Regions from separate parts of the Vibrio ponticus genome, predicted to be linked through region 3. Evidence: riboswitches for the same ligand, from Rfam matches in the RefSeq annotation. Region 3 holds a riboswitch; each other region holds the start of a gene.
What was found. A riboswitch is a leader RNA that binds a small molecule or an ion and turns the genes downstream of it on or off. The one in region 3 is predicted to bind cyclic di-GMP.
Positions count from the first base shown of each region.

Region 1: another riboswitch for cyclic di-GMP. It lies ahead of GZN30_RS03745 (hypothetical protein); the one in region 3 lies ahead of gbpA (N-acetylglucosamine-binding protein GbpA).
Region 2: another riboswitch for cyclic di-GMP. It lies ahead of GZN30_RS03115 (TfoX/Sxy family DNA transformation protein); the one in region 3 lies ahead of gbpA (N-acetylglucosamine-binding protein GbpA).

Region 1 is NZ_AP019657.1:843,163-847,414, forward strand. It holds gene GZN30_RS03745 (hypothetical protein) at 1-1,778, opposite strand, end outside; cyclic di-GMP riboswitch class I at 1,811-1,890, opposite strand; gene GZN30_RS03750 (HlyD family type I secretion periplasmic adaptor subunit) at 1,950-3,299, opposite strand; gene GZN30_RS03755 (type I secretion system permease/ATPase) at 3,292-4,252, opposite strand, start outside.
Region 2 is NZ_AP019657.1:694,366-698,617, forward strand. It holds gene GZN30_RS03100 (alpha/beta fold hydrolase) at 1-390, shown strand, start outside; gene GZN30_RS03105 (putative signal transducing protein) at 387-698, opposite strand; gene GZN30_RS03110 (TVP38/TMEM64 family protein) at 730-1,419, opposite strand; gene GZN30_RS03115 (TfoX/Sxy family DNA transformation protein) at 1,562-2,152, opposite strand; cyclic di-GMP riboswitch class I at 2,264-2,361, opposite strand; gene purR (HTH-type transcriptional repressor PurR) at 2,562-3,566, opposite strand; gene torD (molecular chaperone TorD) at 3,770-4,252, opposite strand, start outside.
Region 3 is NZ_AP019657.1:273,620-277,871, forward strand. It holds gene GZN30_RS01235 (LysR family transcriptional regulator) at 1-389, opposite strand, end outside; gene gbpA (N-acetylglucosamine-binding protein GbpA) at 538-1,998, opposite strand; cyclic di-GMP riboswitch class I at 2,106-2,193, opposite strand; gene grcA (autonomous glycyl radical cofactor GrcA) at 2,442-2,819, opposite strand; gene nfo (deoxyribonuclease IV) at 3,148-4,029, shown strand.

The DNA of each region.
Region 1 (4,252 bases), 570 kb from region 3:
GCGACACTTTCATCTAGCGCTTCTGCTTTGCCTTGAGTCAGTGCTGTTGCTGGAGCGTAATCCCCATACAATACATCATCGCCAGAGCCCCCAATCACCACATCTTTGCCGTAACCGCCAATAAGAAAATCATCACCTTTTCCGCCATCTAGCCAATCATCGCCTTCTTGAGTCGCTAGAGTAGAGTCGAAATCGATCGTTTTGATCTCTTTAATGAAGTAATCACTTGAATCAAGAGCGCCACTGCTGTCAAAGTTATATACCCCTTCAGCTGCAGACAATTCGAGTGTATCAAAGCTTAGACCATGCGTGTCTTGTAAAGTGATGTCAAAGTGACCGCTCTTGTTGTCAGTGCCTTGCAGAACTTTGATGTTATCAGCGAGTGATAGACCATGTTCTGAGAGGGTATTTGGATCAATATCGGTACTGGTAAAGTAGCCGGATGCAACTTGAACACCATCGCTATAGACGGTCCATTTTCCGACTTCGTTGGCACCATTGCTTGCTTCGTTGGAATACAGACGATCAACGGTTAATCTAGCAGCACCTTGCGGCTCACCAAATGAGTAAGTGATTGATTCAGATTGACCTTCTTCTGTTGCAGAGTCAAAACTGAAGCCTAATTGCTCTGATGATCCAGTTTCTTCATTACCCGAAACACCAACCGTGTCATTTTTGCGGCTTAAAGTCGCGCTTGGGTCGTTGGGATTAAACACTCGAGCAGACGCAAGGTCAACTTCAGTGGCGATATTAAAATCGTATTGATTGTCACCGAAGAGAAAATCGTTGTCATCAACGCCTAGAAGTACATCATCGCCGTTTTCACCCAATAGAAAGTCTTTGTTGCTCACTGTGGAATCGGAACCAAGTTCGAGCGTTTTTACCTCTTTAACTAAGAAGTCACTCGAATCTAGACCACCACGGCTATTGGAGTAATGCCCGATCGCTGCTGAAAATTGGATTTCATCAAAAGCAACAAATCCAGTTTCTGTTGGGTCGATGGTGAAGGTTCCGTTGGAGTAGCCATTTCCACCTTCTAACACTTTAAGATTGTCAGTTGCGGGATCTAAACCGTAAGCGTCTAGTGTTGCTTGATCAAAACTATGAGCGCTGAAGTAACCATGTTGAACTACCACGCCATCACGTAATAGAGTCCAGACTCCGACTTCATTTATTTGCGTTTTACCGGCGTCCTCGATGCGACCTTCATTGGCATATAAACGGTCAATCGTTACTTGAGCTGCATAACTATGTTCATCAACGCTAATCGATAAAACTTCGGATGCACCTGCACGGTCACCAGCAGGATCATTTTCTACAAAGCTATAGCCAATTTGTCCGTTGTCACCTGATTCGGAGTTCCCTTTAACGCCATAGGCAGAGTTCTTGCGATACAACACCGCTTCTGTACCATCAGGATTAAAGACCTGAGCTTTACTCAAATCGTTAACAACCGAATCACTGAAATCTAGCGTAACTTCGCCTGTTGTCGGGTCAACACTAAAACCAGTAGCAAAGTTATCGCCGATGACAACGTCATTCCCTTCCCCAGCTAAGACCAAATCATCGCCACTTCCTGCGTTGATGAAATCAATCTCATCGCCCGCGATTATTGTGTCATTACCTGGTCCACCATTAATCAGATCGGTGGCACTTGAACCGTGTATTTCGTCGTCACCAGCGGTAAAAACAGGGGTGGCATCGCGGGTTCCTGAAAGTTCAGCGGCAATCGTGGCTGTTAATGCTTCGTTTCGAGTTGTGGATTGATTACTCGTCATGAATGTTTCCTCTATCAATCTGATGATTAATGTGAGGCGGCTCAGCTATCTCATTCCTGTGAGACCTGAAGCTTTCCGTCCTTACTTCACAGTAAGTTTGGCTTTACTCAATTGTTATTGTGTTTGAATCCCTTTGGCATTGAATAAGGGCAGGGGATTCATCTATCGCCCTTAAATTTCTCTCATCGCTCGATAAGCACTCACGGAAAGTGGGCTTAGAATGTAATCAAGTGGCGTCTGCTCACTGAGTAGAATCATGACTTCCGCTGGCATGCCGGGGTAGAGGCTAACGCTGTCCAGTTGTTGTAAATCGGCTTGTTCAAGTTTGATTTTTGCTAGATAGGCGGCTTCGCCATTCGCTTGGTCAACAATCGTGTCGGCTGAGATATGGATCAGTTGCCCACGAATAGGTGGTGTGCGGCGAAAGTTATAGGCAGTGAGCCGAACTTGAGTATCCAGCCCTTCATAAACGCTATCGATATCTTCAGGTTTGAGCATCGCTTCGATTATGAGGTTGTCTTGTTGAGGTACGATTTCCATGACGGTTTCGCCCGGAGCAATAATAGATTGCGGCGAAAATATGGACATGCCCACCACGACTCCAGTTTGAGGTGAACGAATTTCAACACGATCTAGGATTTGCTGCGCTTCAAACATGGCTTCGCTGGTTTCATTGATCATCTTTTCTAGTTGCTGAATTTCTTCACCAAGTTGTTTGGCATAGTGATATTCAGCATTTTGATCTTGCAACTCTGCTTCAGTTATCGCGCGAATCGCACGATTGATCTTAGTAATCAGTTCGGCTAAATCACTGTTTAAATTGGAATGTTCTCGCTTCAAATCCAGTAGTTTGGATCGCGAAGTGTTGCCCGTGATAAGCAACTTTTCATGCATATCGACTTGCTGGTTGAGATAAGCGAGGTTTTGTTTATCCGCTTGATATTGTTGTCGTAACCCTTGCAGATCATTTCGGGCTTGCGCGACTTTTTCTTTGAGCAGTTTCTTTTCGCCCGCTTGCAGTGCTCGGCGCTTACTAAACAGTTTGGTTTGGGTGGCAAGGATAGAATGGACGTGAGTATCCTGTTCTAGTTCGAGGAGGCGAGGATCAAATGCAATGCTCTCTTGTTCGTTAAGTTCGGTTTGTAAACGGTTTAGGCGCGCGAGATCGCTCTGCCACTGAGATTTTAAGCCTTGATAGCGTGCTTGTGCTTTGGTCGAATCGAGCGTGATAAGAAGCTCACCTTGTTCGACATTTTGACCATCAGTGACGTGAATCGCTTTTACTATCCCGCCTTCAAGGTGTTGAACCGGCTTTTTCTTGGACTCGACGATCACCATCCCTCGCGCTATCGCGGCGCTAGACAATTTCGCCATTGAAGCCCAAGCGACAAAACCGACTAACATCAATAGCACCACTAATAAGGTTAGCTTCACACCTCTCGATGCTTGAAAATTTAGCTCTCGACCGTCTTGATAAGAGATTTGGTTGTGTTGGATTTGATGAAAGTTTAGGTTAGGCATTGGCGACCACCTTTTGCACATTCTGAACTCGAGTGATTTTTTCTGCTTTTTGTGCAGAGGTTATTTGCCCATTGTTGAGTTCAACGACCCAATCAACATGATTGATAAGCTCTTTTTGGTGGGAAGCCATAATCACAGAGACTTGCTGCTGTTTGAGATGCTCTAATAACCGTTTAAAGCAGTGCATTTTTTCCGCATCAAGGTGAGCCGTCGGCTCGTCGAGAATTAACACTTTAGGTTGGTAATAGATCGCCCTAGCTAAGCCAATACCATGGTGCAGTCCCATTGCGATGTGATTCGTATTGGCGCAAATGATGGTGTTGTAGCCATCAGCTAAACTGATAATTGCTTCGTGTATACCTATTTTCCGTGCGGCGCTAATCACTTGCTGATCAGACATATGCGGATCAAAATGAGCAATGTTTTGTTTAATTGAACCTGTGGCGAACTCAACTTTTTGCGGTAGGTAACCGATGGTATGTTGGAGTTGTTCTGGCATCCATTGGGTGATGCTCGCACCATCAATCTTTATTGACCCCGATGTAGGGGCATAAATCCCGGCAACAAGCTTACACAAAGCGGTTTTGCCATTACCTGTTGCCCCCATAACAAGTAGATGATTGCCGGCTTCTAGTTTCAGGCGTAAGTTTTTTAGTAATGGGACGGTGGAGTTAGGTGTATACCAGGTAAGGTTATCGATATGTAATCTACCATCGATTTGGTCAAACTCGGTTCCTAGATCTTGGTCAGGCGTTTGAGCTGCAAAGTGGCGTTGTAAACGACGATCTGCGTCATAGGCAGTTCGCCATCCTTGTAAAGTCGACGTAAGTTGCTCATAGGGTTGCAGAGCGCGTGACATCAAGATTGATGCTGCAATAATCCCACCCGCTGACATTTCATTATTGACGACCAATAAGGCACTGACTGCCATGATCGCCATCTGTAAAGTAAAG
Region 2 (4,252 bases), 420 kb from region 3:
AACGCTTTCAAGCATGTTGTGCCATATATGTGGTTGTATAGCTTATTTGCTTACATCGTGATGCCGCAAAAAACTCAAAAGCAATCTCGCCACCTGTTTATCCGCGAGGCGAAAAAGCTTTGTCAGCAAGAATTTAAACGTTGGTTTAGATTAGCGTCTGATGTGAATCCCTTAATGCGCTATTTTAAGGAAAGAGAGTTACCTATCCCTACGCTGTATCTGATGGGGGATAGAGACTATATGTTTATCAAACCGGTAAAAGAGATGGTCGCGGTGCACCAGCAAAGCCAGCTATTGGAAATCGCCAATTGTGGTCATGTTTGCAATATCGAAAGACCAGACGAATTTAACCAGCACTCGATTCGCTTCATCCAGCAACAAATTGGTTAAGCCTCAACCAAGGATTCTCCGCACTGCCAACACAGGGCGAATTGACCTTCATTGATTTCTCCACATTCAGGGCATTGCCAAGATGCCTCTGTGTGTGGTTGCTCAAACTGCTCAATTAACTGTTTGGCTTCCGCGCTCTTGTCTTGATCTAATAACCAGACATGGGGCGCACTTGCCTCACCAAACGGCACTTCACCTTGTAGACCAAAGATACCTTCGCCTCTTACTTCACAAGCGATATTGTACGAGCGTAGAAGCTCACACACGATGTGAGCTTGTGGAGGGTTAGTCGCACTATAGATTTTCACCTTTATCTCCGTGTCAGGCTAATTAGGGCGGTTATGCTTGGCTCTGAGATTGAGGCTGACCTCTAAATTTGTTCATTGCCCATTTAGCAATGATTGGGAATAAGCCAAGCAGTGCAAAGGAGACCAGCACCGAAGGTGACACGATTCCTGACAAACTATCGATTTGCGCTAATTGTGTCCCTGCATTTAAGTACACTGCCGTACCCGGCAACATGCCAATTTGACTGACCAAATAAAAACGGGCGGTCGTGATTGGAGTTAGCCCCATTAATAAATTGATTAAGAAGAACGGAAAGACTGGAATTAGGCGCAACGAAAACAAATAGAATGCGCCATCTTTGGCAACGCCTTGGTTGATGGCAGTGAGTTTATCGCCAAACTTACCTTGTACCCAATCACGCAGTAGAAAACGGCTGCTGAGGAAGGCGAGGGTAGCGCCTAGAGTGCTGGCAAATGAGACCAGCAGCAAGCTCGTCCAGAAACCAAATAGAGCCGCCCCAAGGAGGGTGACGACAGCCGCTCCTGGAATTGAAAAGGCAGTAATCGCGACATAGGCGGCAAAGTATGTGATGGCGGCAACAGCGAAATTCTGATCAATGAAAGAGCCTAGGGCTGCTTGCTGGGCTTTCGCGTTTTCTAACGTTAACTGATCGCCAAACTGAGTGATCAATAGGGCAATCAGTGCAATCAATGCAATGCCAATAATCAGTTTCTTATTCATCTTTGCTCTCCTTTAACCCTTCTCTACGCCCTTGAGTTAATTTAGTTCATTTATCGGGTAATTTGTTCCTATTGTTTAATAAGAACCTCAAAGCAAAGAAAAACTTTCATAAAAAAAGCCAGCAGTTGCTGACTTTTTTACTCTACTGTAGTCGAGAGAGCAGTTCTTCTCGACGAGTCTGGGGAACCACAGACCAATGTGTGCCTTTTATCGCGCCTTCTAATGACCAGAGGAGCTCTAAACTGACGTCGCTGCTGTGAGTGTCTCGAATCGCCTTATACGCTTCTACAGAGCCTGCTTCTTCGAGTTGTTCGACATTGTCGATGCCTGCTTTTTTCAGCATACGCTCTGTTGCTAGGCGCAGGTTTGGCAAATCTTTAATACGAGTCGGCTTGGTTTCGGCTTGAACCGACTTCTCTTGCTGCGCTTGAGTGTGAGCTTCACGTCCGATCTGCAGTGTTTTTTCACTGTCGTTGTACCACTCTTCGCTAAGAGCGAAGTACTTGGTTACTACCGGGAAGCCACGTTTCTGATATACGTATGGTTCGAAGCCTTGTAATTTAAATTGTGCAGCTAGAGCACTGTCTGCGCGAATATGAAGCTTATTATGTACCACTAGTGCAAACATTGTTTCGTCTGCAAAGATCCCAAACCCACCAAACATAGATCGAGATTTAATACGACCTAGCGGCTCAAATAGCCTCATTGAGTCTTTAAGAATTGGTTTATCCATTCAGTACTTTCTCGGTGTATGTGTATGTCAATACGCCACCAAATCAGGTCCGAGAGAATAGCAGTTGTGCAGGAAATAGGAGAGTAATCCGTTAACGTGCGCATTTCTACCATCGGCAACCCCGCTACCATACATATTGTCGATGACAATGATGTTTAGGCCGGTGGCTTTGCGTCCCAGCTTTTCAGTCTGGTTTGCCCTGTGCGTGACTTAATTTGCTTTGCTAAAGATTGTTTACTTAGCAGCTAAGTATCTTATTACTATGAAATAGTTGTGAATCTAATGCAAGAATTAAGTTGAATAGAAAAGACAATAGCTGACAGTTTAACCATCAGCTATTGATATAAATGCGAGTTACTTCAAAGTACTATGCTCGGACATTTGCCAGCGTATTGCTCGGTACTCTGATTTAGTTGATTTTCGCAACGGTAGAGCGATCAACGATTTCTGGGTGCATTTCAAACACACGTTTTTCGTGCTCTTTGTCCTTAATGCGCTCAAGTAAGATTTCAAATGCGTTTTTACCCACACGACGCTTAGGTTGGTGAACCGTGGTTAGCGGTGGTGAGAAGTACTCTGCTAGTTCAATGTTGTCGTAACCAATCACTGACATATCTTCAGGGATACGAATGCCTTTTTGCTGTAGGCGGCTCATTAAGCCTAGTGCCATCGTATCGTTGAAACAGAAAATTGCCGTTGGGCGTTTGTCCATCGCAACAATCTTGTCAGCCGCTAACACAGCAGTGTCACACTCGAAGTTACCTTCTAAAATCCAGTCTTCATCAACCGTCAGGTTCGCTTCGCCCATTGCGCGCTTAAAGCCTTGAATACGCTCTTGGCAAACTGCTTTTTCAAAGTGACCACTCAAACAAGCGATATCTTTATGACCATGGTCGATAAGGAATTTGGTTGCTAGGTAGCCACCTTCTTCTGCGTTATCGATAATCTTGTCGGTTTGAGAGCTCTCTGGACCCCAGTCCATGACCACTTTAGGAATGTCTTTATGGCGATCTAGCATCTCGCTCAGTTCTTCAGTTAGGTCAGAACACATTACTAAAATGCCGTCGACACGCTTTTCTGCAAGCATGCGAATGTAGTCACGTTGCTTCTCGTAAATACCGCCGGTATTACAAAGGATCAACGTGTAACCTTGACGGTAGCAGTAGCTCTCTACGCCATCAATGACTTCAGAGAAGAAAAGGTTCGTTGATTGAGTCACCAACATACCAATCGTACGTGTGGTATTACATTTTAAGCTACGAGCCACCGCACTTGGTGCGTAGTTTAGCTCTTTTACTGCTTCCATAACGCGTTCTTGAGTCGCTTCTGCAACAAAACGCGTTTTGTTAATTACGTGTGAGACTGTCGTAGTTGATACGCCAGCGAGGCGAGCAACGTCTTTAATAGTGGCCATAAGGTATGATCCTATTTATAGCTGCCACATGGCTATTCACATTTTTGAATAAAACTGGCAGAAAGTAATAGAAATACAAAAACCGCTTTTTTACAGCGGTTTGTACTTGATTCGTATTTTTTTATCGTTTGCGGCTTCGATTTTAGACCGCATCGTCGCCAGTAGCAAACGAAAAACCCATTCATTGTTGACGAATGAGTGTTTTAGCTCTCTTCACCCACTAGGTAGTTGCAGTCCAATTCTAAGAAAGCAACCAGCAGTGACGCCACAGAAGAGTAGAAACCGAATGAATCTAAAGTTTGGCTTTTCGCGGCAAACTTAGGCACCCAGTTTAAAATGTGCTGACGAATAAACGCTTCTTGCTCTAGCAGTGCATCGTTGAGATGACGCTCTTGTTCAAGTTCGTTAGAACGAATGATCATGTTACCAAGCAAATCGAGCTCAATGGCAATGTGATCAGCAGGCTCGTTCAAATCTTGGTTAACGGCTACGCCATGCTTAGTCAGCAGGGCATCCATCTCGTTTGCTGGTTCGTCATGCAGCAAACCAGTCGTGCCAACGTACATAGACGCATAAGGCAGTGCTGATTCTTTGTCTGACTTCAAGAACAAGTCGCAAAAGTCAGCGGCAAGTTCAAGCTGACCATCTTCACGGTCAATCTGACGATTTAACGCATCAACAAGGCG
Region 3 (4,252 bases):
TCGATAATGCGCGGAGTATGGTTGGTCGTCAGGGTCAAATAAGGATCTTGTGCAAAGTAGCCACCGAGAATTGGCGAAAGAAAGCCCGCTACTAACGTTTCCGAGCAATCAAGCCGAATTTGGCTATGTTCCACCATGTTTTGCTGTTCATAGATCAGCCCTCTTAACTCATTGAAGGTCGGACCGATGTTGTCGATCAGCGTTAACGCTTCGCTGGTGAGCTGGACATTCCTACCATCCGGTACAATCAGCTTTTTACCCAGTTTTTTCTCTAAATTGGAAATGCGTTTACTCACTGCCGATTGACTAATATAGAGCAGGCTACCTGTGCGACTCATGGTTTTCGCTTTGCTCAGCGTGATCAGCGTTTCAATACCTTCTAACAACATATCCATTAATGACCAAGTGGAATGAGTGTTTCAATCTACCGCATTTACTGATCACTTGCATAGAAAAACGGCACTCAAGTTGAGTGCCGTAATCGTGTTATTTATCAATCTGCGATGGAAGCAGAACGACAACAAATGCTGCCTAGCATTAGTTCACTTTGTCCCAAGCCATTGTCCAGTGAGAACCGGTTGCTGGAGTGTAGTGAGTGGCGTTTTCTGTCCATTGTGAGCAGTAACCCGAGTATGGGAATGGCTTACATTGGTAGATCTGACCATCGCTTGCCAATACTTTTGTGCCTGCGGTGTAGCTCTTCACATTTTCAGGGAAGATAAAATCGTAGTCGCCTGCTGGTGGCGGTGTTGGCGCGTTAACCAAGTGGAAATCGTAGTTTACTTGATCAACAAGGTTACCTGCCTGATCTTTAATGCGGCTGACTAAAATGTGATGACCTGGCTCTGCTTTCGACAATGTCAGTGAAACTGGCAGATATTGACCATCGCTTAGTTGACCAGTCCAGCTCGCTAGTGCTGCACGACCATGGTTGTAGACGGTAAGTTCTACGTCAATGTCGCCTTCAGCGGCTAGAGTGAGATTAAGCTCTGTTGCTTGTTCGGTAATGGTGTACTCAGACTCAAGACCTTCAATGGTCAAAGCGTACTCTGGTTCTGGCGTTTCAATTTGGTAGCCAATTTCAACACGCTCCAAACTGCTACCCGCTTGCAGGTAAACAGGGTTGCTACCGTATGCTGGGGTAAATTTATCTTCGCGGTATTGACCAGCTTTGATCGCCGTTTGCTCTTGGTTGATCTTGGTCGCTAGGGCATGTGACCAGTTTTTCGCTTGAGTTAAGCTTTGCTCGCTGATGGTGAGCTCAGTGCGATAAGCGACATTTTCACCGCTGTTATCGAATACGCGCGTAAAGACTTTATCGCCGAGGTTAAGATCCATGGTTGGGTTGATTTGACCTGCTTGGTTCCACTCAGGCACAACCGGACCTTGACCATCAAATTTAACGTCAATCACGTTGTAAAAAGCGGCAGCTGTATCGCCCACATCCCAAACGGCTAAGATTACATGGTAACCTTCGCGCTCAGGTACATTACACTCGTGGCTAACTTGTTTTGGTGGCTGCACCATGTTGCCTTCAATCACACAGAATGGATTGAGATCAAAAGAGTCGCGGGACAGAACTTGGTTTGAGTTCCAGTCAGTTTTAGTGATGTAGTATTTCCAATCACGAGTGACGTGGTTAGCAGTAAACGTCCACTCAAAGCTTTGCATACCAGCAGTAATCGGGCGTTTTACCCAGCGATCGGCAGTCTGCTCATCAAGCGCCGTTGCCAGTGCAGATTGTGCGCTAGCAATTTTGCCATCTGCTGGACCTGCTTCAGGGAAACCTTCAGGACCTTCAACACTTTGTGGTTCGTATTGAATCGCACCACAGTTGGTGTTTTTTTCATTGGTGTCAGCGGTTGGGTATTTACACAGCGCTGCGCGGCTGCCAGCGATACCACCGTCGAATTCAGAAACGTAGCCGTGAGCTGCTACTTGACCACTTAGCGCAGTTAGAGCAAGCGCTAGTAGAGTTTTATTTGGCAGTGATTTCATCACATGCTCCTTTATAAGGTTGACTAAAAGCTTCACCTCGGCGCATGCGAAAGCCTGTTTATCAAGAGATTTGATAAACATCCACAACACTTGAACTGGGTTGAACAAGTGGCGACCCCGCTATCATTGATGACCAGCATCTTTAGACCGGAAGCTTTGCGTCCCATTTTTTCAAATGGTTTGCCGAAAGTTGAGCAAAGGAATGTAGCTTAAATTTATCAGGCGCAACTATGAGTTTGAGTGGTTTGTGGAACAAAAATCCCAACTCGACAAAAGTTAACTGATAGATGTGTAACTACATGTTATTCAGATGGTTTTGTTTTTTTTATCGCCGTTCTGAATGGTTTTTCATCACTTTTTGAGCGATGAAAAGAAGAAAAGCAGGCTGGCGCCTGCTTTTCGAATTTAGTGTCTAATTTTTTAGTGCCGAGTGGCAATAGAAATTATAGAGACTCAGTAAAAGTACGAGCGATAACGTCGCGTTGTTGCTCTGGAGTTAGAGAGTTGAAACGCACAGCGTAGCCAGATACACGGATAGTTAGCTGTGGGTAGTTCTCTGGGTGAGCAACTGCGTCTTCTAGAGTTTCACGACGTAGTACGTTTACGTTTAGGTGTTGACCACCTTCGATCTTTGGTGCAGCTTCGATTGCAACTTCACGGCTCTCGTACTCACCTAGGTCGCTGATAGCAACAACTTGGTCAGCTTCGTAGCCAGCAGATGCAGCAACACAACGTGCTTCGTTCTTTTCGCTATCTAGTAGCCAGATAGAGTTTAGTAGATCGTCGTTAGCTGCTTTAGTAATTTGAATACCTTGAATCATCACTCTCTCCTATTCCACAATGTTGTGGTTTTTAATGGTGTTAATTTTCAATTATTTGTTGAGCTAGGTAATATATAGCGAATATCCATTATATTAATATTGATTTAGGTCAAATTACAACTAAAAACCTTAATTTTTTGAAGGTGATTTTATTGAGTTAAATCAATAAACCCTTTAAAAACTGCCAATTACAATTTATTTTATAATTTAAAAAATAGTTAAAAGCTCATTTTGTTGTAAATTTACTACAAAATGGAGTGTTTGATGGTGATAAATTGCGCTAACTATCTGTATTTAGGTAGCCAAACTGAAAGAGTAAAGTGGTTAAATGACAATGAGATCAAACTCACAAATTAAGTATATTGGTGCTCACGTATCGGCAGCGGGTGGTGTTGACCAAGCGCCGATGCGAGCACGTGAGATCGGTGCCAATGCATTTGCACTGTTCACAAAAAATCAGCGTCAGTGGGTGGCAAAGCCACTGGAAGCAAAAACCATCAGTGCATTTAAAGCCAATTGCAAAATGTTGGGCTTTTCTGCTGACCAAATTCTTCCCCACGACTCTTACTTGATTAACTTAGGCGCCCCAGAAGAAGAGAAACTGGAAAAATCTCGCGCTGCTTTTATTGATGAGATGGCGCGTTGTCAGCAACTGGGTTTAACTCTGTTGAACTTCCATCCGGGTAGCCACCTCAATAAAATCTCTGAACAGGAGTGCCTAGCGAAGATTGCCGAATCGATTAACCTTGCTCATCAAGCGGTGCCAGATGTGATTGCTGTGATTGAGAATACCGCGGGGCAGGGCTCTAACTTAGGTTGGAAGTTTGAGCATCTAGCGCAGATTATTGAACAGGTAGAAGATAAATCACGCGTTGGTGTCTGTATTGATACTTGTCATACCTTCGCCGCGGGTTATGATCTCTCAAGCAAAGAAGCGTGCGAGGCGACATTTGCCGAGTTTGACCGTGTTGTCGGTATGCATTATTTGCGTGCAATGCACATCAATGATTCAAAATCTGCGTTAGGCAGTAAGGTCGATAGGCACCATGCGCTCGGCAAAGGTGAGATTGGTTGGGATTGCTTTGAGTATATCGCTAAAGATCCACGCTTTGATGGTATCCCGTTGATCTTAGAGACAATCGAACCTGACATTTGGCAGCAAGAAATTAATCAGTTGCGAGCATTTCACCGCCAAGCACTCGCTGATTGATATGTCTGACTAGTCATTTAGTTAAAAGTGGCACTAATCTTTCATTAATAAGCTCATTACACCGCAATGCGTTTACTAATAAAGAAGGTGCCGCTATGAATACCTACTCGCCAACTACTCGCACTTATCCTGCTCGTATGCCTGTTCCCAATCGACACATTCATGGGCAAGGGCATTATCGAACCCCTCAGCGAAATCTGAAGCATCAACACCAATAACCTAA